Regions from separate parts of the Rhizobium mulingense genome, predicted to be linked through region 1. Evidence: riboswitches for the same ligand, from Rfam matches in the RefSeq annotation. Region 1 holds a riboswitch; each other region holds the start of a gene.
What was found. A riboswitch is a leader RNA that binds a small molecule or an ion and turns the genes downstream of it on or off. The one in region 1 is predicted to bind thiamine pyrophosphate.

Region 1 (7,460 bases):
GCTGCGCTCGCCTATGCCGTAGAGCAGATCGAGATAGGCGGCGAAGGTGGTCGACTTGCCCGCTTCGTTGAGGCCATAGACGATGTGCAGATCGGGCGAACCCGGTCGGACCGCGCCGAAGTCGATCGAGTGGTCGGTGAACTTGCCATAACGGATGAGGTCGAGACGGCGCAGGCGCATCAGCTGTCTCCCCGCTCCGCGGCCTTCATCCGGGCAGCGATGTCCTCGGCGCCGTCAGCGAGAAGGCTGTCGATGAAGCGTTCGAAACCCGCCTCGTCATGTCCGGCAAAGGCCCGGCTTTCGGGCGGCAGGTCGGCGAGCAGGTCGCGAACCATCTCCCTGACATCGTCGCGAAAGCCGCTGCGGGCGATGACCTCGTCCCGCATCAGCGCGCCGAGTTCGATGACGGGATCGGCGGCGGATTCGGCTGCGAGGATCGAGGGCGCTTCGAAGGCGAGTTCCAGCTTCTCGATCCAGGTTCGGCCGATCCGGTCACCGCGCTGCTCGGCTTCCGCCTGCATGAGGTCGACATCGCGGCGAAGCTGCCAGGAGAGCGGCGTGCGACCGGAAAGCCTGAGGCGCGCGACGAGATGCGGCGAGGCCGTATGGTCGCGCTGCGCCGTCAGTGCCGCTTCGATCGCCATGGCCGCATCACGCCAATCATCGACACCCGTGAGGTCGACATCGACGCGCTCGAACTGCGCGATGCTGGTGCGCCGCTCCTCGACCGTCACCGTCCGGTCGTCCGCCACGGTCACCAGCGAAACGGTTTTGACGCCCGACTCGTTGATGTCGCGGCCTTGCGGCATGCCGGGCATGATGATCGTCGCCGTGCCGGGATACTGGCTCCGCTGATGAAGATGCCCGAGCGCCCAGTAGTCGAATCCCCAGGCGTGAAGGTCGAGTACGTTGCAGGGCGCATAGACGTCATGGCCGGCGGATCCGGCAAGGCTCGTATGCATGATGCCGATATTGACCGCTCCCGCCACCGGCGGCTTGTACTTCGGCAGAAGCGGGTCCGGCGCTTGCGGCTTGGCAAAGCTCAGACCGTGGATCGCGATCGACAGGCTGCCTTTTGTCGCCTCCACGGTCTCGGCATGGCCGCCGAAGATCTTCACCGTGTGGGGCATCACCAGCTCCCTGGCGATCTTCGACATCGCGTCGTGATTGCCGCGAATCTTGAAGACACCAATCCCCGCCCGGTGCAGCCGTTCCAGCTGGCTTGCCAGGAAGCGCGCCGTCTTCATCGACGTCTGCTCGCCGTCATAGAGATCGCCGGCGATAACGAGTGCATCGACCTGCTCCTCGAGGCAAAGGTCGACGATCACGATCAGCGCCTGCCGGCTGGCGTCACTCACGAGATCGGCCAGCTCGGCGTTGCGAAGCGCCAGGGAACGCAGGGGAGAGTCGAGATGGAGATCGGCAGTGTGGACGAAACGATAGGCCATGAATGCAAAAGCCGCGTGGATAGGACGATGAGCCGGTGCCGTCGGACAGGTGAACGCGCGGTCGCTGTCCTGACCGTGAGCATGAGACTATGGAGCACGCCTCCAAGGGGCGCGAGCGAAATGGGCCGGCAAACCGGCCCATCCACAATCAATGTTGGTAGACCGGCGCCGGTACGGCCGCCGGCACACTCTGCGATCCCAGCCGATCGGCGACCAGCATCGACAGCCACTGCCTTGAAACGCAAAAGGGCTTCTTGACACAAAGGCCGCTGCGGTCTTTGATGGCCAACATTCACCAGGGGTGTCCCGGCAAGGGGCTGAGATTCTGCTAGACGATACGGCTTTGCCTGTTGTGGCGCAGTGACCCGTTGAACCTGATCCAGTTCATACTGGCGTAGGGACGGTGCGGACGCTGCGGCTGTTGGGCGGATTTTCGCTTTGTCGCGCAAGGCGTCTTTCCATCATTCCAACACTGGAACTGGGTCTCCAAACGTCAAACCTTGGAGCCTCATCCATGAATATTGTTGCACCCCAGCTTACTCCCGTCGTCACCACCGGCTCGCTTCCGGCCTCGACCAAGATCGTCAAGCCCGGAACGCTCTATCCGGATCTGCGCGTGCCGATGCGCGAAATCAGCCTTCACCCGACCTCCGGCGAGCCGCCGGTTACGGTCTATGATTCCTCCGGCCCCTATACCGATCCGGCCCATGTGGTTTCTATCGACGCCGGGCTGCCGCGTTTGCGCGAAGCATGGGTCAGGGCGCGTGGCGACGTCGAAGCCTATGAAGGCCGGGTGGTGAAGCCTGAAGACAATGGTTTTGCCACCGGCGAGCGGCTGACGCCGGAATTTCCCATTCGCAACACGCCGCTGAAGGCAAAGGCCGGACGTGCCGTCACCCAGCTCGCCTATGCGCGTGCCGGCATTGTCACCCCGGAAATGGAGTTTATTGCGATCCGCGAAAACCTCGGCCGGCAGGCCGCGAAGGAGGTGCTCGCGCGCGACGGCGAGAGCTTCGGCGCGCATGTTCCGGATTTCGTGACGCCCGAATTCGTGCGGCGGGAAGTCGCCGAGGGCAGGGCGATCATCCCCGCCAATATCAACCACCCCGAAACCGAACCGATGATCATCGGCCGCAATTTCCTGGTGAAGATCAACGCCAATATCGGCAATTCGGCGGTCACCTCGTCGATGGCGGAAGAGGTGGAGAAGATGGTCTGGGCGATCCGCTGGGGCGCCGACACGGTCATGGACCTTTCCACCGGCCGCAACATTCACAACATCCGGGAATGGATCATTCGCAATTCGCCGGTTCCGATCGGCACCGTGCCGCTTTACCAGGCGCTCGAGAAGGTGAACGGCATTGCCGAAGATCTGACCTGGGAAGTCTATCGGGATACGCTGATCGAACAGGCCGAGCAGGGCGTCGATTATTTCACCATCCATGCCGGCGTGCGGCTGGCCTATATCCCGCTCACCGTCAATCGCGTCACCGGCATCGTCTCACGCGGCGGCTCGATCATGGCCAAGTGGTGTCTGCATCACCACAAGGAGAGTTTCCTCTACGAGCATTTCGAGGAAATCTGCGACATCTGCCGTGCCTATGACGTCTCATTCTCGCTCGGCGACGGTTTGCGTCCGGGGTCGATCGCGGACGCCAATGACGCAGCACAATTTGCCGAACTCGAAACCCTTGGCGAATTGACCAAGATTGCCTGGGCGAAGGACTGCCAGGTGATGATCGAAGGCCCCGGCCATGTGCCGATGCACAAGATCAAAGAGAATATGGACAAGCAGCTCAAGGTCTGCGGCGAAGCCCCCTTCTATACGCTCGGACCGCTGACGACCGACATCGCGCCGGGCTATGACCACATCACTTCCGGCATCGGGGCCGCGATGATCGGCTGGTTCGGCACGGCCATGCTCTGCTACGTCACGCCGAAGGAGCATCTGGGACTGCCTGACCGCAGCGACGTCAAGACCGGCGTCATCACTTACAAGATCGCCGCCCATGCGGCCGATCTCGCCAAGGGACATCCGGCCGCCCGCATCCGCGACGATGCGCTGTCGCGCGCACGCTTCGAATTCCGCTGGGAGGACCAGTTCAATCTCTCCCTCGACCCGGATACGGCCCGTTCCTTCCACGACGAGACCCTGCCGAAGGAGGCGCACAAGGTGGCGCACTTCTGTTCGATGTGCGGCCCGAAATTCTGCTCCATGCGAATTTCCCACGACATTCGCGCCGAAGCCCAGAAGGAAGGATTAGAAGCTATGGCGGCCAAGTACCGCGATGGCGGCGATCTCTACATGCCGGCCGCAGAGGTCGCGAAAACTCCAGCCGGAGAATGACCATGCGCGTTCTCGTCAAAGGGGCCGGCGTTGCCGGCCTCACCGTGGCCTGGCAGCTCTATCGCCACGGCTTCCGCGTCACCCTCGCGGAGCAGGCCGACAAGGCCGGGGCCGGCGCATCCGGCTTTGCCGGCGGCATGCTGGCGCCGTGGTGCGAACGGGAAAGTGCGGAGGAGCCGGTGCTGACGCTCGGTCGCCTTGCCGCCGATTGGTGGGAGGCGGCATTGCCCGGCCATGTCAATCGCCGGGGAACGCTTGTCGTGGCCGGCGGGCGCGATGCCGGCGAGCTCGACCGCTTTTCCCGCCGGACAAGCGGATGGGAATGGCTGGACGAGGCGGCGATCGCCGCTTTGGAGCCTGATCTCGCCGGCCGCTTCCGCGGGGCGCTGTTCTTCCGGCAGGAAGCGCATCTCGACCCACGGCAGGCACTCGCGGCCCTGGCCGCAGGGCTTGAGGACGCCCGCATGCGTCTTATGCTCGGCGTCACGGGCGAAGCTGACCTTGCCAATTGTGACCGGGTAATCGACTGCACCGGTGCCGCCCAGATCGGCCGGCTGCCCGGATTGCGCGGTGTTCGTGGCGAGATGCTGTGCATCGAAACGGGCGAGGTCAGTCTCTCCCGCCCCGTTCGCCTGCTGCATCCGCGCCACCCGATCTATATTGTGCCGCGCGAAAAAAACCGCTTCATGGTCGGCGCGACGATGATCGAAAGCGACGATGACGGCCCGATTAGCGCACGTTCGCTGATGGAATTGCTGAACGCCGCCTACGCCTTGCATCCTGCCTTCGGCGAGGCACGGGTTACGGAAACCGGCGCAGGCGTGCGGCCCGCCTATCCGGACAATCTGCCGCGTGTGACACAGGAGGGACGCACCCTCCATGTCAACGGCCTCTACCGCCACGGCTTTCTGCTGGCGCCGGCCATGGCCGCAGAGGTCGCGCGGCGTCTTCTCACCGAACAAGGACAGCCTGAAAGGAGGGCGTCATGACCTTCATCATCAATGGCGAGGAACAGGAGGTCGCGGCCGCGACGCTCGCAGATCTGCTTCTCGCTCTGGACTACGAAGGCGGGTGGCTCGCAACCGCGGTGAACGGCGAACTGGTGCACCGCGAGGATCGTGCCGATTTCATGCTCGGCGAGCGCGACCGCATTGAAATTCTCTCACCGATGCAGGGAGGCTGACATGCTGAAACTCTACGACATCGAGGTCCATTCCCGGCTGCTGCTCGGCACCGCCCGCTACCCATCGCCCGCCGTCCTGGCAGAAGCCGTGAGACGCTCGAAGGCGGAAATTGTCACCGTCTCGCTGCGACGCGAGGCGGCCGGCGGCAAGGCGGGCGGCGCCTTCTTCGAGCTGATCCGCGAGCTCGGCGTACGGGTGCTGCCGAATACGGCCGGCTGCCACAGCGTGCAGGAGGCTGTGCTGACAGCGAAGATGGCTCGCGACGTTTTCCGCACCGACTGGATCAAGCTCGAAGTGATCGGCCATCACGATACGCTGCAGCCCGATGTCTTCGGCCTTGTCGAAGCGGCACGCATCCTGACCGGAGAGGGCTTTCAGGTCTTCCCCTATACGACCGACGACCTTGTCGTCGCCGAAAAGCTGCTGGAGGCCGGCTGCCGCATCCTGATGCCCTGGTGCGCGCCGATCGGCTCCGCCATGGGACCGGTGAACCCGATGGCACTGCGGTCATTCCGAGCGCATTTTCCTGAAGTGCCGCTCATCGTCGATGCCGGCATCGGCCGCCCGTCTCACGCCGCCGCGGTGATGGAGTACGGGTATGATGCCGTTCTTCTCAACACTGCCGTTGCCGGCGCGGGCGATCCCGCTGCTATGGCCGAAGCCTTCGCGCTTGCCATCGATGCCGGCCGTCTTGCGCATGGCGCCGTGCCGCTGGAGCCACGCGACATGGCCGTTCCTTCCACTCCCGTCATCGGGAAGGCCGTCTTCTCATGAAGCTCGACCCTTTCTATCTCATCGTCGACAGCGCCGAATGGATCGAGCGTCTCGTACCGCTCGGCGTCAAACTTATCCAGCTGCGCATCAAGGACCGGCCGGAGCCGGTGCTTCGCGAGGAGATCCGGCGTGCGAAAGCCGCCTGCGCGGCAGCGGACTGCCAATTGATCATCAACGATTACTGGAGGCTGGCAATCGACGAGGGATGCGATTTCATTCATCTCGGGCAGGAAGACCTGATGGCGGCCGATCTGGCTGCCATTCGGCGCGTCGGCCTGAAGCTCGGCCTTTCCACGCACGATCCGTCAGAATTAGAAACCGCGTTGGCCGCCGCACCGGACTATGTTGCCCTTGGGCCGGTCTGGCCCACGATCCTCAAAGAAATGAAATGGGCGCCGCAAGGCGTCGAACGACTTGCGGACTGGCGGCGACGTGTCGGACCAATGTCGCTCGTTGCCATTGGCGGGATCACTGCCGAACGCGCGCCGCTAGTATTGGAAAACGGGGCCGAAAGCGCTGCCGTGGTCACCGATATCACTCGCAATCCGGATCCCGAGGCCCGTACACGACAGTGGCTGGCCGCGACCGCGCCGTGGCGATCTGTCGGTTGAGACGCCGCATCTGGTCCCACTGAAATATATTTCACGTCGTGAATTATATTGACAGGCATCGAGCTTTACGCTTAGCTGCCCATACCGGACGTCGAGGAGGAAGTCCGGACTTCAACACGATCAGCGGCGCTTTTCGGCGCCCTCGGGCTTTTGGGAGAGGCTTCGGCCTCAAGGAGGACTCTTGCGCACTTTACTCACCACGACCGCAATGGCGGTTTTTGCTGCAACGTTTATCGCCGGCGCCGCAAGCGCGGGAACGGAAAACCCGTTCCGCTGCAAGCCGGGCGAAAAATACGTCATGAACGTTATGGTTTCGGGTGTCGAATATTGGTTCCCCGTCTACGAGATGTTCAAGCAGGCGGGGCAACAACTCGGCTGCGAAACGGAATATACCGGCACACCGGAATATGACGTCAACAAGCAGATCGCCACCTTCGACCAGGCGCTGGCGCAAAATCCGGCCGGAATTCTTGTCCATCCGATGAATTCCGACCCCTTCATCGAGCCGATCAACCGCGCCATCGGCCAAGGCACGGCGGTCGTCACCTTTGCCGCCGACTCGCCGCTGTCCAAGCGCGTCTCCTTCATCACCTCGGACAACACCCGCGAAGGCACCTATGCCGCCGATGCGATCGCCGAGAAGATGGGCGGCAAGGGCGAATACGCCGTTCTCGAAAATCCCGGCCAGGACAACCACGATAAGCGCATCGCCGCCTTCATCGCCCGCATGGAAGAGAAGTGGCCGGATATGAAGCTCGTCGGCCGCGCCGCGTCCAACCAGGATCCGACCAAGGCCTATCAGGGGCTTTCCAGCCTCATCCAGGCCAACCCGAACCTTGGGGCGGTTTTCATGCCGGAAGCGAACTCCGCGATCGGCGCCGCGCAGGCCAACAAGGAAACCGGCGGCAAGGTCCTCGTCATGTGCGCCGACGTCAATGCCAACATACTCGACATGATCAAGGCCGGCGAAGTCTTCGGCTCGATCAACCCCAACCAGGGCATGCAGGGTTATATGGGCTTCATGCTGCTGTGGCTCGCCAAGCACCCGGAACTGATCGACCCGATGAACGACGCCAAGCGCTCGGGCTTCAACCCG
Region 2 (7,460 bases), 200 kb from region 1:
TCCAGACCAGCGCATGGCCGAGCACGGAGGTGACCGGCAGCGGGAAATATTTGATCGAGCGGCCGAGATCGCCGGTGAAGATGCTGCCGAGATAGGTGAGATATTGCTGCCAGAGCGGCCCATCGACGAAGCCGAAGGTCAGCTTCAGCGCCTGCAGGCTTTCCGGCGGCAATTCGGTGCCGGCGCTCGAAAACATGATCTGCACCGGATCGCCCGGCATCAGCCGGGGCAGGAAGAAATTGATCGTCGCTGCCGCGATGAAGGCTGCCATGTAGAAGACGAGGCGGCGAAGCAGGAAAGCCATGGGAACTCCGTCATGGCGGGAGCGGCGTTGAAATCACCGCTCCCGGGATCAATGCCTTTACTTGGCCGGCTCGAGCGCGAGCAGGTTCAAGAGGCGTGCCGGGTTCGTCCGCGAGATCGACGGATTGACGAAGGGGTTTTCCTTGGTCGACCAGCCGGTGAAGCGCTTGGTGTTGTATTGATACCAGTTCGGGTTGTTGAACACCGGAATCATCGGCATGTTTTCGGCGACGATGCGCTGTGCCTTGTTCATCGTTTCCTTCTGCTTGGCGAAATCCGCGGTATGGGTGAACTCGGTGACGAGCTTCTCGACATCGGGATTGAACCAGCGCTGCGCGGTAAAGCGCGTCTTGCCCTTGTCCGAAGCGCTGAAGGCGCGCTTGTAGGGGTAGTAGGGCGAGGCCGATGCCGGCAGGCTGTTGATCGCCGCATCGAAGCTGCCGTTGATGAGATTGCCGGTCCAGACTGCTTCTTCGGGCGTTTCGATCTTGGCGTCGAGGCCGATCGCCTGCATGCCTTCGACAGCGATGTTGACGGTGTCGACCCAGTCGGTCCAGGAGTTCGGGACAATGATCGAGAAGGAGATCTTGCTGCCGTCGGGATTGTCGCGGAAGCCGTCGCCGTCCTTGTCCTTGTAGCCGGCCTCGTCGAGCAGCGCCTTGGCGGCGTCGGCGTCATAGGTAGCGAACTTGCCGAAGTCGGCCTTGACGGACGGATCCGCCCAGCTCTTGTAAAGCTCGCCCATCAGGCCGGGATCTTCGTTCAGCGTCGGATAGCCATAGCCGGCGACGTCGATCATCGTCTTGCGGTCGAGCGCCATCGACACGGCACGCCGGAATTTCAGGTCGTTGAAGGCCTTCTTGTTGTTCTCGTTCGCTGTTTCCAAATTGAACAGGAAGGCGACCATGCTGCTCGGCGAATACCAATAGTGGAAATGCGCCGGGTCCTTCGACACATAGACATTGTCGATATCGGGAATGAAGGAGACGCCCCAGTCGAGCGTGCCGTCGGCCGTTGCCGTCAGCATCTGGTTGTTGTCGGCAAGCTGCGGGAAGCGCATGCAATCGACCTTTAGATGCGCATTGTCCCAGTAGTTCGGATTGCGGCACTGGTCGTAGGTCTGGCCGTTGAAGCGCGGCACTTCGGTCAACGGACCGCTGCCGACCGGGTTTTCGTTGGCGAAGGTGACCGGGTCGGCGACGTCCTTCCAGGCATGTTCGGGAACGATCGGCAGCTGCGAGATCTGTTCGGCGGCGAGTGAACTCGGATTGGCGAGCGTGAAGCGCACGGTCTGGGTGTCGACGGCCTGGACGTCGGTGACGAACGTCCAGATGCTGACGAAGTCGAGCGCCGGGAATTTCTTCAGGTAATCATAGGTGAACTTGACGTCGGCTGAGGTCAGCGGCTTGCCGTCCGACCATTTCAGGTCGGGGCGCAGCTTGAACTCAATGCTCTTCAGGTCGTCGGACAACTTGAAGCTTTCGGCCAGACGATAGACCGGCTTGTTGCTGTCGAAGCGGTTGAAAATAACAAGCGGCTCATAGATGAAATCGAGCGTCGACTGGCGCGCTGATGTCTGGTTGAACGGGTTGAAGTTGCGAACCCAGGTCGTCGCCGGTTCGATATTCGCCGTCAGGATCGTCTGCGCCATGGCAGAGCCCGAAAGCAGCGACAGCGCGGCGGCGGCAAGAAGATATTTTTTCATGTTCTATTCCCCTTTTTCTTATGCGGTGAGAGATGGCGCGCCGGTCAGGAGACCGAGGCGCTGGCAAACATGTCTTCGACTTGGCGGTGGGCGGCGCGGACGTCGATCTTGAGATTGCCGAGGCGGGCCTTGCCGGCGGCGATGCGCTGCAGCGCGGCATCCGTCAGTGGGCGGGCGGCTTTGGCAGCGGCTTCGCTTTCGGGAATGTCGCCATGGCTGTGCAGCGCGATGTCGAAACCTGCGTCGAGCACTTGGCTCACGCGCTCCGGCAGCGTGCCGGAGAGCGACTCCATGAAGATGCAGTCGGAGATCAGCACACCGTCATAACCTAGATCGTTGCGGATGACGTCGTGCATGACAGGCGAGACGGAGGCCGGCAATTCCCCATGGTAGGCGGAGTAGACGACATGGGCGACCATCGCCCAAGGCGTGTCCTTCAGCGCGACGAAGGGCTTGAAATCGGTGGCGATGAGCGTCTCGCGGCTGGCGTCGACGACCGGACGCTCCTTGTGCGAGTCGAGCGTCGCGCGGCCATGGCCGGGAATGTGCTTCATCACAGGCATGTTGCCGGTCTCGAGCAGGCCGTCGACCACCTCGCGGCCGAGGGCCGCGATGACATCGGGATCCGGGCCGAAGGAGCGGGCGCCGATCACCGCGCTCGTCGTCTCGAAGACGAGGTCGAGAACGGGCGAGCAGCCGCTGGAAAGGCCAAGTTCCGTCATCATCGCCCCCATGGCCTGGGAGGAAAGGCGCAGGGCTCGTTTGCCGAGCTCGAAATCGCGGCGCGCCAGTTCGGCAAACTGGCCGAAGCTGCGGAAGAGCGGCCAGGGGCCGGCATCGAGATGCTGGACGCGGCCGCCCTCCTGGTCGGTGAAGACGGGGGCGTCGTCTCGGTCTACGGCTTCGCGAAAGCGTTCGATCAGCCGCTTGGTCTGCGCCGGCTCGCGCTGATTGCGCCGGCCGACGAAGAGGCCGAGCGGATTGGTCTCGCGAAAGAGCGCAAATTCATCATCCGAAAGAACCGGATTGGGAAGGCCGACAAAAAGGGCGAGCGGGGTCGAGGACAAGTCTAGTACTCCGGTATCAGATGGTCATTGCGGCATGCTTCTCAGCATGCCTTCGTAGATGCCCTTGTCGGGGGCCGGGATGGTGATGGCGCCTGCGGTCCTGGCGTAAAAATCGATGGGACCGGCATCGCCGATGAAGGCATAGGCATGGCCGAGCGCTCTCATAGTCTGAAGGCAGGCGGAAAACAGCGCGAGCCCGATGCCCTTGCCGCGCGCTTGCGGGTCAACGCCGGTCGGTCCGAAGAAGCCGCGGGCCGTCGTGTCGTAGCAGGCAAAGCCGAGCAGTTCTCGACCCTCGACGGCGATCAGGCAAGCGACGGGCTGGCGGGAGAAGGCGACCGAGACCTCGCTTGCCCAGTTCTCGCTGAACCGTTCGCGAACCCAGTTGACGACGAGATGCAGTTCCGGGGGGAGTGCCGGGCGGATGGCGGCGCCGACGTTGTCGGCTCTCTGTTTCAGCTCGGCAAGCTTTGCGGAATACAGGCTCACAAGCAGGTCTGGCACCCCGACATTCCTCCTGTAATTCCGTAGTTACGGAATATATATCCCTCTTATGTCATAGACTTGGCCATCTCGCCGGGCTTGTCAACAGGGTTTTTCAATTGGCGCCGGTGATGCAGCCGCTTTGGACTGCGCGATCAATGCAAGTGGCTGGCACAGGCGAAAACGGCCCGGGGAGACCCGGGCCGTTCGATGGGAGCGGTTCGTCGATCCGAGCGCTTATGCACCGTCTTTCCAGAGTGCATGAAAATGCTGCACCGGGCCGTGGCCGGAGCCGACGGTAAGGCTTCCTGATGCTGCGATGGCGCCGGCGAGATAGTCCTTGGCAACAGCCACCGCCTCCCGCGCCGAAGCGCCCTTGGCAAGCTCGGCCGCCAGCGCGCTCGACAGCGTGCAGCCGGTGCCGTGCGTGTTCTTGGTCGGCACCCGCTGGGCTTCGAACCAGTGCAGGCCGTCGGCGGCGGCCAGCACGTCGGGGCTGTCGTCGCCAGCGAGATGGCCGCCCTTCACCAGTACCGCGGCCGGGCCGAGCGCGCGCAGCTGTTCGGCCTGCGCGGCCATCTCAGACCGGTTCCTCGCGACCGGTTGGTGCAGCAGCGCGGCGGCCTCCGGCAGGTTCGGCGTCAGCAGCGTGGCAAGCGGCAGCAGCCGCAGGGTCAGCACGTCAACCGCTCCGGGTACGAGCAGGGCGGCCCCGCCCTTGGCGATCATCACGGGATCGAGGACGACAGGAATGCTGCGCCCGTTGGCGGTTGCTGCGGTCAGAGCTCTAGAAAGTGCGGCGGCGACGGCCTCGGCGATGGCGGCATTGGCGATCATGCCGATCTTGACGGCATCAACGCGCACATCGGCAAAGACGGCATCGATCTGGTCGGCGACGAATGGCGGCGGCACCAGATGCACGCCGGTGACCCCTTGGGTGTTCTGCGCCGTCAGCGCGGTCAGCACCGCCATGCCGTAGACGCCGCGGGCGGAAAAGGCCTTGAGATCGGCCTGGATGCCGGCGCCGCCTGAGGGATCGGAGCCGGCGATGGAGAGGACGTTACGGATCATGTGTGAACCTTTCGGATTTCTGCAGCGATGCGGCGTGTAGCTGCCGCAGGATCCGGCGTGCCGCAGACGGCTGAGACGACGGCAAGCCCCTTGGCGCCGGCGGCAAAGACTTCGGCCACATAATCCGCCTTCAGCCCGCCGATGGCGACGGACGGCACCGGCGAGAGCTGCACCAGTCTGGCGAGACCATCAAAGCCGATCGGCTGCTTGTGGTCGGCCTTGGTCGGCGTCGCAAACACCGGGCCGACGCCCGTATAATCGACGAGACCCGGATCGACGGCGGCGGCGAGCGCCTCGGTTTCGACCGAGAGGCCGAGGATCATGTCGGGACCGATCATCTCCCGCGCGGCGCGCGCGTTCAGGTCCTCCTGGCCGATATGCAACCCGTCGGCGCCGATGGCGATCGCCGCCTCGACGTCGTCGTTGACGATGAGGCGGGCGCCGGTGCCATCGAGCGCCTGTTTCAAGGCTCGGCCGGTTTCGATCATCTCCAGCGTGCCGGCCCGTTTGTCGCGCAGCTGCACGATCGTCGCGCCGCCGGCAACGGCAAGCCGGGCGGTCTCGACCATGCCGATAGGGGCGCAGAGATCCGGATCGAGCACGATATAGAGCGAAAGGTCGAAAGCCTTCATGCGATCGATACCCTCGCCCTCGCATCCAGCGCTTCGCCGTCGAGCGCCGCCAGCGCATCGAGGAAGCGCCAGGCAAAGGAGCCGGGACCGGCCGCGCCGAGCGCGGCATCTTCGCCGGCGACGGCAAAGATCGCAAGCGCAGCGACCGTCGCCCCGAACAGATCCTCGGGCGCTGTGGCGGCGAAGGCGCCAGCGAGGCAGGTGAGCGAGCAGCCGAGCGCGGTGACCTGCGGCATCAGCACCGATCCGCCCTTGATGCGCACCGCCCTGGCACCGTCGGTCACGAAATCGACGGCTCCGGTGACGGCGACGATGGCCTGCTGCCGCTCCGCGAGCCGGCGGGCCGAATCCTCCGCCTGCTCGACCGGATCGCGACTGTCGACGCCCTGGCCGCGGCTCTCCCCGCCGGCAAGCGCGATGATCTCGGAAGCATTGCCGCGGATGATCGTGGGCTTCAGCGCCAGCAGATCGGCAACCGCTTGGCGGCGAAAGGCGGTCGCATAATGCGCCACCGGATCGAGCACCCAGGGTTTGCCGGCTGAGGCCGCGGCCTTCGCCGCCGCCCGCATGCCGTCGAGCCATTGCGTCGACAGCGTGCCGATATTGACGGTCAGCGCGCTCGCGATGCCGGCGAATTCGCCGGCTTCCTCAGCCGCGTGCACCATGGCGGGCGAAGCGCCGGATGCAAGCAGGACATTGGCGGCGATGTTCATGGCGACGTAATTGGTGATGCAGTGGACGAGCGGCGGCTTTTCGCGCATCGCCTCCAGCATGGCTCCCGAGGTGGTCTTGCTCTGCATGGCGCCCCTTTCAGGCGGGGCAGGCGCGGGGCGGCGTCTACGGCGATGCCCCGAGCGACTCCCTCCGCCGGCATTATCCGGTTCAGGTTCGAAGGGTTCTTCTCAGCCCGTCTATCGACGAACGCCCCTGTCTCTCATCGCGCTCTTTTTCGCAGAGAAGGACGCGGCTGTCATCCCGAAAATGACATTCCGCGATCGAGGGCGGCTGCGCCAGGGCGGATGATCAGCGAATCTTGCCAGCCGGAGAGCCCAACGATTCGGGTTGCGACCGCAGCGTTGCGCGAAGGCATCCTCGGCCCGCCCTGCCTTTGCCTCGCTTTTTGGTCAGTAATAACAGCGGCGACCATGAGTGCAATTCAGGTGAAATACACTTTGATATTTAATGGTGCGCAATAGCCTCCCGCTTTGCCGCAGTTTGGTGTTTGTTTGTAGAAGGGTGTGTTCAGGCAATCTTCTGTGAAGAGAATATGCTCTTCACAGAAGATTGCCTTAATTTGAGATTGTATTTGTTTATTCATCCTTCGCGTTTGTTCCTACGGTTTTTCAATGCAGACGAGCAGATGGACAGCTCCGCGTAAGTTGCGTGTTGTCTTATGGCTTTTGTCATTTCCGTACCGTCAAGTCTCGGATTTCCCGGTCAATGTCCGTCAGGAGAGCCAGGGTGATTAAAAGGGATTTAACTGCTGGAAACGCGACGCAAATATCTAACCGAAACTTTACCGTTCTGACACGTTCAGGTTGACGGTGCGATCGATTGTAGCGATATGGCCTTGAATATAAATAAAATCCTCCTGAAGTTGCAATTTTAATGGGCCATATTTTGACAAACCGCATGACGGGATGCCATCGGACCGTCGCCTCCCTCCTGATAGTCCTCGGCTCTTCCGTCCCGTCCCTTTCACAAGCTCCCGATGCGGTGGTTCAAGGCCAGGCACCGGCCATCAAATCGCAGAAATTCGACGACTGGTACTATCGCTGCACGGGCTCCGGCGACGCGGCAGCCTGCGAAGTCGCGCAAGTGGCGCAAGTCGCCAAGGACGGCAAGAACGTCAATGTCCTGACGCTGGCGATCGCCACCGCGCCGGCCGCTCCTCAAGGCAAGAGCAAGGGCAAGCCGCGGCTGGTGCTGACCGCCCTTCTGCCGCTCAATGTCTTCCTGCCCGCCGGCCTGGCGATCAAGGCGGGCGGCAAGCCAGTCGCCAAACTCGATTATCGCAATTGCAACGAGGCCGGATGCTGGGCGCAGCAGGCCTTGGATGCGAAGGTGGCCGCAGCGCTCAAGAAGGGTTCGGCCGCCGAAGGGCTGGTGCGGCTGATGAACGGCCAGGACGTCAATATCCGCTTCTCGCTCAAAGGGCTGAGCCCGGCCCTCGATGAACTCCAATCCACTGCCGCGAAG
Region 3 (7,460 bases), on a different contig from region 1:
GTCATGCAGCATCTCAGGGAAGCCGTTGCCGATCAATAAAGCTATCTCGTGGATTGATAGGTTTTTTCTATCAGAGCTCTTCATCGCGCACGAGCACGCGCGCTTCATGCAGCAAGGCAGACACGAGCGGCGTGAAGGGCTCGCGGTAGGGCGCGACGAGGCCGACCAGATGGTGGGCCTCGGGCTCAACGATCGGAATCATTCGGATTTCTATTGGGAATCCAAATGATTTCGCGACGTTGCGCGGCATGATGCTTGCCCAGCGTCCGGTTCTGACATGCGAGAACAGCACGATCATCGAGTTGGATTCGAGTGTTGGATGCACCGTGGCCCCGGCTTCCGTCAAGTGGCGGTTGATGATGCGTCGGTTCTGCATGTCGGCGGTCAATAGACAAAGCCGAAGATCGCCGACCTCCTTCCAGGTCACACTGTCGCGGTCAGATAGCGGGCTGCCCGCAGCCGTGATCAGATGATAGCGCTCGGCATAGAGGGGAACACTGGTGACACGCCCGAGCGGCTCATTTTCAAGATAGGTGATACCGGCGTCGATCTCGAGATTTTCGAGCATGCTCAGCACCTGCAGCGAATTACGCGAGACGATCGAGAAGGTGACGCCGGGATGTCGTTCCTGGAAGGGCGTGGTGATGCGCGAAAGCATGGCCAGGGCCGTCGGAATGGCGGCGAGACGAATGTGGCCGGAAAGACCGCGCCGCGCCGCGCGCATTTCCTCGCGCATGGTGCGGGCATCGCCGACGATGCGCCGCGCCCATTCGAGCACACGCTGCCCCTCCGGCGTCAGCCCCTGAAACCTCGACCCGCGCTGCACCAGCATGACGCCGAGCTGATCCTCCAGCTGGCGGATGGCGGCCGAGAGCGTCGGCTGCGAAATCCCGCATTCCTCCGCAGCGCGGCCGAAATGCTTTTCATTGGCAAGCGCGATGAAGAATTCCAGCTTGTCGATCATGCGGTCTCCCGACCCGGTATGACAGCATCCGGATCCAGCCCATCTTCTGCGCAGCCACCGTGCGACCAGTCATGCTTTAACCGTTTTCGACAGCCGGAAAAAGATCGAACAGCGATTCGAGGAAGGCAGGCACGCTGAGATTGCCGATACTGTAATAGACCAGCCTGCCCTGACGGCGCGTATTGACCAGCCCTTCGAGCCTCAGACGCGCGAGCTGTTGCGAGACCATTGCCTGTTGTATGCCGAGAATGCTCTCGATTTCACCCACCGTCCGCTCCTCACTCGCGAGGATGCAGAGGATCAGAAGTCGGCTCTGATGTGCCAGCGCCTTCAGCAGATCGCTCGCTTCATGGGCTTTTGCAGCGAGTTTCTGCAATTCCTGGCCGGTCATCCCCGGCTCCGGTTTAGGCAACGGCATTCGGCATCTCGGAAGGGGAGCAAAAGGTAGATCAGCACAATAGCATATTCGCACAAGCGAATTCGTCAAATGTGATGAAATGCCAAAAAAGGTCCAAGTAAATCAGCAGATAAGCTGACCGCCATTGATCTCGAGGACTTGGCCCGTAATGTATCCGGAGAGAGAAGGAGCCGCGAGGAACAGATAGGCGGGAGCGCAATCCTCGGCCGTGCCGAGCCGTTGCAAGGGAATGGATTTTCTCGTCTGCTCCAGCTTTTCGCGGGAGGAATAGCGCTCATGGAAATCCGTCTCGATCGTTCCCGGCGAGACGCAATTGACCCGGATGCCATCCGGCGCCAGCTCACGGGCAAGCGCCTTGGAATAGGTGGAAACAAAGGCTTTCGAGGCCGAATAGACCGAAGAACCGGGACTGCCGCCGGTCAGCGCTGAAATCGAAACCGTGTTGACGATGGCCGCGCCTTCCGCCGCTTTCAATGCCGGCAACAGCGCCCGGGTCAGCGCCACCACCGACGTCTGGTTCAGCCGTACGATCGCTTCATAATCTGCGTCGGTCAGCGTCGCAGCCGGAAAACGGCCGAGCATGGTGCCGGCATTATTGACGAGCACATGCACCTTGTCGAAGAAGGCGAGAGCGTCCTCCGCAAATTGCGCAGCGCCGCCGGCGGCGGTGAAATCGGCGTTCAGCAACAGCGCCCGTCTTTCCGATTCAGCCGTAAGCAGGAAATCCGGCAGATCCCGTCCCGGTTTGCGCCCGGTATGGACGATCACCTTCGCGCCGCAGTCCAGGAACTGCCGGGCCACCTCGAGGCCGATGCCCCGCCCGGCGCCGGTGACGACGACATTGCGATTTTCAAATAGTCTCGGATGGAACACGAAGCCGTCCTCCTCGCGGACGATGCCGCCGGTTGCGTCATTCGCCCTTAACATATGAACGCGCCGGCCGAAAGAAAGGCACGCATCGATCTTTCCGCCGCAGGAGAGAGCTCCGGGAGGCTCAGCTTTCGTTCTCGCTCTCTAGAAGCCGCGCACCCGGCCCTTCCTCGCCAAGCCGATCGCAGGGATTGCGCAAGGGGCAGCTTTCGATCGACAGACAGCCGCAGCCGATGCAGCCAGTCAGACGGTCTCTCAGCAGGCTGAGGCGTCTGATTCGCTCGTCGAGTTCATTCTTCCAGCGCGCTGACAGCGTCTGCCAGTCGGCAACCGTCGGTGTGCGCCCCTGCGGCAGGGAGGCAAACGCCGTCTGGATTTCCGAAAGCGGAATGCCGACACGTTGCGCCACCTTGATGATGCCGAGCCGGCGAAGCACGTCACGTCCGTAACGCCGCTGATTGCCGCGCGTTCGGATGCTGGAGATCAACCCCTTGGCCTCATAGAAATGCAACGCCGAGACGGCAAGACCGCTGCGTTCCGCCACCTCGCCGACCGTCAAAAGCCTGCCGAGCGGCGTAACGGTGATCGTATCCATCGGCTCTTGACCTCAATATTAGTTGAGGTTGTATAACGCCTGCTCCCCCAAGCGTAAAGCCCAGGTGCAGGAAGGAGCGACAGTGAGATCACCCTGTCGATAACGGACTGAAATCATGGCGCCGGCATTTGCCACCCTCGCGACGACCGCGTCCTGCCGATATAGCGGCCTGAGACGAGCTCCGGTTCCGTTCCCGGCAGGTACGGGACCTCGGAAAACACCCGGGCAGGACTCCGCCCGGGTGTTTTTTCGCGTTCGCGGTTCGGTTCCGACCAGACGGATGGGGTGTGTGATTTTGCGGTTGCGGTAAGAAAACCCCGATGATAGTTTTCGCTGAAATAACAGGGGAGCTCCGTGTCGCCGGGGCTGAGATGAGAAGCGCAAGCCTCCGGACCCTTCAAAGCTGATCTGGGTAATGCCAGCGGAGCGAGGTTCAGATGTTTTCCGGCGCACAAGTGTCATCCTTTACGATATCCGGCAGTCTCGCCGGCACCATTCCCGATGTCTTCGACAGGTTTGCGCATCTGCGACGCCGCGCGATTTTTCAAGTGCGCCAAGGGCGCCGCGGCACCTTGAATTGCTGCGTGGTTTTATCCTTGGATCGATTCCGACCTGAAGAAGCATGCAGCCGGACGAAAGCCTGAAATCGACGCTGATGACATCGCCACCCCCATCGGATTCGCGTCTTGCCGCGCTCGGTGCCGCCCTGTACCGGGCGATCCCCGCCCTGCTCGCCGGCTTTGCCTTTCTGGCCGCATGGGAACTTTATGTCGATCTCTCCGGCATTAAACCGTCCATCCTGCCGGCGCCTTCGCGCATCCTGAACCAGGGCTGGCTGAACCGCGAAGCGTTGATGTCAAACACCTGTCCGACGCTCGGCGCCACACTCGGCGGCTTCGCCCTGTCGCTCGCCTTCGCTTTCGTCTCGTCGATCCTGATGGATTTCATGCCCTTCATGCGCCGGGCATTGCTGCCGATCTTCATTGCCAGCCAGACCCTGCCGCTGGTGGCGATCGCGCCCCTCGTCGTCCTCTGGTTCGGTTTCGGCCTGTTGCCGAAGATATTGCTGGTGGCGCTCGTCACCTTCTTCCCGCTGCTCGTCGCTTTGCTGCAGGGTTATGAGGCGACCGACCGCGACATCGCTGAACTCTTGAACTCGATGAAGGCAAGCCGCTGGTGCATTTTCCGCTTGGCCCGGCTTCCCTCCTCGCTACCCTATTTCTTCGCCGGCCTCAGGATCTCGATCACCTATGCCGTCGTCGGCGCGATCTTTGCCGAATATGCGGGAGCCGCGCGCGGCCTCGGCATCTATATCCTCAACGCCAAGAATAATTTCCGGCCGGATCTCGTCCTCGCCGCCGTCGTTGTCAGCGCCGTGCTGACACTCTGCCTCTTCGGAGTGACGCTGATGATCGAGCGCCTCGTCATGCCGTGGCAACCGTCCGGGGAGCACCGTCGATGACCGATGAACTGGTCGAACTGCGCAAGATTTCGAAATCCTTCGACGGCATGCAGGTGCTCGGCGACATTTCGCTCGCTGTCGCAAGCGGCGAGTTCGTCTCGATCGTCGGCCCCTCCGGCTCCGGAAAATCGACGGTGCTCCGATTGCTGACCCAGGCGCTTCGACCCGATTCAGGCGCCTTGCTCTTCAAGGGCGCCCCGCTGGAACAGGCGCCGCATTCCTTTGCCTTCATGCCGCAACGCGATGCGCTGATGCCCTGGCGCCGGATCATCGACAATGCCGCCCTCGGCCTGGAGGTGGGCGGCATGAGCCGCCGCGCCGCCCGCGCCACCGTGGCGCCGCTGTTCGAGCATTTCGGCCTTGCCGGCTTCGAACACCATTATCCCGCCGAACTCTCCGGCGGCATGCGCCAGCGCGCCGCGCTGTTGCGCACCGTCGTCCAGAGCCAAGACATGTTGCTGCTCGACGAGCCTTTCGGCGCGCTGGATGCGTTGACACGCACGCAAATCCAGGAATGGCTGCAGGGCATGTGGACGCAACATCGCTGGACGGCCTTGCTGATCACCCACGATGTTCGCGAGGCGGTGTTCCTCTCCGACCGGATCTACGTGCTATCGGCCCGCCCGGCGCGTATAATCCGCCAATTCCGCGTCCCCCTGCCCCGCCCGAGAAGCATCGCCGATCTCGGCTCGCCGGCGGCCCAGGCGATCGAGACCGAAATCCTGCAAACCCTGCTTCATCCGCTAGAACAGGATGATTTTAGGCCGGTCGGCCTAAATCAGAATCCTGTCCCAATTTAAAGAGGTAGAGCATGATGTCGTCCGAAGACCGCTCACACTTTTCGGCACCATGCTCTTAAGACCTGAGGAGGTCACCATGCTGCTTCTCACCCGTCGACAGACGATCCTCGCCGCCCTCGCGACAAGCCTCGCCGGCCGCACAGCCCTCGCCCAGTCGGCGTCGGCAAAGGTTCGCATTGCGCTCGACTGGACGCCCAACACCAACCATATCGGCATCTATGTCGCCAAGGCGAAGGGCTTCTATGCAGCCGCCGGCCTCGACGTCGAAATTCTACCCTTTACCGACACCAGCGCCGGCACGCTGGTGTCGAACGGGGTCGCCGATTTCGGCATCAGCAGCGAGATCGAGGCCATGACGCAGCGCGCCGGCGGCGGTGACGTGAAGATGGTCTACGGCGTCGTCCAGACCGAAACCGCGCGCCTGATCTACAAGGGCGGACGCGACGACATCAAGAGCCCTAAAGATCTCGATGGCAAGACCTATGGCGGCTTTGGCGGCACCTGGGAGAGCGCCCTGATTTCCGCGATGATCCGCAACGACGGTGGCACGGGCGACGTCAAGACCGTCACCCTCGGCACTTCCGCCTACGAGGCGCTGGACAATGGCTCGGTCGATTTCACGCTGGAGATCTACACCTGGGAAGGCATCGCCGCCGAGCTGGAAAACCGCAAGCTCGGCCGCTTCCACTATTCCGATTATGGCATTCCCGACGAGCAGACGACCGTCATCGTTTCCAGCGACGCCTATCTCGCGGTGAGCCGGGAACACGCCCGCGCCTTCATCCAGGCCACGCGCCAGGGTTATGCCTATTCCGTCGATCATCCTGACGAAGCCTGCGACCTGCTGATTTCCAACAGCAACGGTGCTCTGATGAATACGGAACTGGTAAAGGCGTCCCAGAAGGCATTGATCGACGGGCATTTCCTCAAATCCGAGGCCGGCGTGATCGGCACAATCGACCCGGCGAAGGCCGATGCCATCGGCGCCTTCCTGCTCGACAACGGCATCCTGGTCGATGCGAATGGCGCAGCACTCAAGGAGAAGCCGGACTTTTCCACCTATTATACCAACGAACTCCTCGGCTGAACCCGCCCGGCCTTGCCCGCCGCAGCGTTCCACGGCAAGCTTTGGATCGAGACGGTTTGAGCCTGATCGGGCAGGGTGGGGAATAACATGCGACCACAGGAGAGACTGGTCGGAGCGGACTTTCTGCGCGCGACAGCCTGCCTGCTGGTGCTTGCTCATCATCTCGCGCTCCGGCTGGATATGCGCCGAATTCCCGATGAATTGGCGTCGACGGCGCACATCCTCCGCTTCGGCAATTTCGGCGTCGCCATTTTCTTCGTGCTCAGCGGCTTTCTTCTGGCCCGTCCCTTCTGGCGCGCGCTCGATGGCGGCAGCGACATGCCGAGCCTCGGGACCTACGCCATCCGCAGGGCCGCACGCATTGCCCCGGGCTTCTGGGTCGCCGCCACCGTCAGCTTCGTTGTCAGCCTGACGCTGCTTGCCGTGCCGCTGACACCAGAGCTTGCGCTTCGCTACGTTGCCGGACTGCTGTTCATGAGCCAATGGCATTGGCGCACGTTTTTCCCTGTCGAAGCCGACGGACCGCTCTGGTCCATCCCCTTCGAGGTCACCAGCTATGTGCTCCTGCCGGCCTGCTTTCTCCTCCTGTTTCGCCTGCCGCGGGTGCGGCAGCGCCGGTTGCTGGCCCGTTCCGCCTGGCTCTGCGTCATTGCCGTCGTCCTCATTGCCCATCTGGCAATCCTGAAACTCTTTGCGCTCGACGACATCGGGCGCGGCTGGGCCTATGGCCTGCAGGGCGGGGCGAAGGAATGGATGCCCAACTACAATCCGATCGGCTTCTTCGCGGTCTTCGCGCTCGGCGCGCTTGCCGCCGGCATCGACGTCATGCTGCCTGCAAGGCACTCCTTCTGGTTCGATGCCGCAGCGCTTCTCGCCTTTTCGATTGCCGGCTACCGCCTCGCCATATCGCCCGGCGGTTCGGCCGAGGGGTACGGCTCGCTCGACATGCCCTACGGATTTCCCGTCTTTCCGCTGGCGATCGCAACCGCGCTCGTATCGCTCTGCCATTCGCATCGCCTGGGCAGGCTGCTCGACAACGCTCCCGTCCGCTACGTCGCCAAGATCTCGTTCGGCATTTATATCTGGCAGGAGATCATCCTGACATTGATCCAGAGACTCGACCCCAGTTCGTTCGGCGCCTCCTCGGACAATGTCGTTACCGGCTGGCTGCAATCCTGCGGGCTGACAATGGTGCTCGTCCTTCTAGTGGCAACTCTCAGCCATCACCTGCTGGAACGACCGGCGATCGACTTGGGAAACCGTC

Region 2: linked by a shared signal. The riboswitch ahead of thiM (hydroxyethylthiazole kinase) and the one ahead of thiC (phosphomethylpyrimidine synthase ThiC) in region 1 are both predicted to bind thiamine pyrophosphate.
Region 3: linked by a shared signal. The riboswitch ahead of PYR71_RS14530 (ABC transporter permease) and the one ahead of thiC (phosphomethylpyrimidine synthase ThiC) in region 1 are both predicted to bind thiamine pyrophosphate.

What each region holds. Positions count from the first base shown of each region.
Region 1 covers NZ_JARFVE010000003.1:758,675-766,134, reverse strand. Annotated here, with positions in the region: gene PYR71_RS08440 (AAA family ATPase) at 1-180, opposite strand, end outside; gene PYR71_RS08435 (metallophosphoesterase family protein) at 180-1,448, opposite strand; TPP riboswitch at 1,736-1,867, shown strand; gene thiC (phosphomethylpyrimidine synthase ThiC) at 1,963-3,795, shown strand; gene thiO (glycine oxidase ThiO) at 3,798-4,784, shown strand; gene thiS (sulfur carrier protein ThiS) at 4,781-4,978, shown strand; gene PYR71_RS08415 (thiazole synthase) at 4,980-5,753, shown strand; gene PYR71_RS08410 (thiamine phosphate synthase) at 5,750-6,364, shown strand; gene PYR71_RS08405 (substrate-binding domain-containing protein) at 6,546-7,460, shown strand, end outside.
Region 2 covers NZ_JARFVE010000003.1:554,765-562,224, forward strand. Annotated here, with positions in the region: gene PYR71_RS07530 (ABC transporter permease) at 1-304, opposite strand, end outside; gene PYR71_RS07535 (ABC transporter substrate-binding protein) at 362-2,008, opposite strand; gene PYR71_RS07540 (glycoside hydrolase family 3 N-terminal domain-containing protein) at 2,053-3,075, opposite strand; gene PYR71_RS07545 (GNAT family N-acetyltransferase) at 3,100-3,579, opposite strand; gene thiD (bifunctional hydroxymethylpyrimidine kinase/phosphomethylpyrimidine kinase) at 3,796-4,629, opposite strand; gene thiE (thiamine phosphate synthase) at 4,626-5,261, opposite strand; gene thiM (hydroxyethylthiazole kinase) at 5,258-6,061, opposite strand; TPP riboswitch at 6,104-6,200, opposite strand; gene PYR71_RS07565 (invasion associated locus B family protein) at 6,870-7,460, shown strand, end outside.
Region 3 covers NZ_JARFVE010000005.1:389,173-396,632, reverse strand. Annotated here, with positions in the region: gene PYR71_RS14550 (LysR family transcriptional regulator) at 71-964, opposite strand; gene PYR71_RS14545 (ArsR/SmtB family transcription factor) at 1,041-1,382, opposite strand; gene PYR71_RS14540 (SDR family NAD(P)-dependent oxidoreductase) at 1,485-2,255, opposite strand; gene soxR (redox-sensitive transcriptional activator SoxR) at 2,377-2,847, opposite strand; TPP riboswitch at 3,181-3,294, shown strand; gene PYR71_RS14530 (ABC transporter permease) at 3,503-4,309, shown strand; partial or broken gene PYR71_RS14525 (ABC transporter ATP-binding protein) at 4,306-5,117, shown strand; gene PYR71_RS14520 (ABC transporter substrate-binding protein) at 5,186-6,196, shown strand; gene PYR71_RS14515 (acyltransferase family protein) at 6,284-7,460, shown strand, end outside.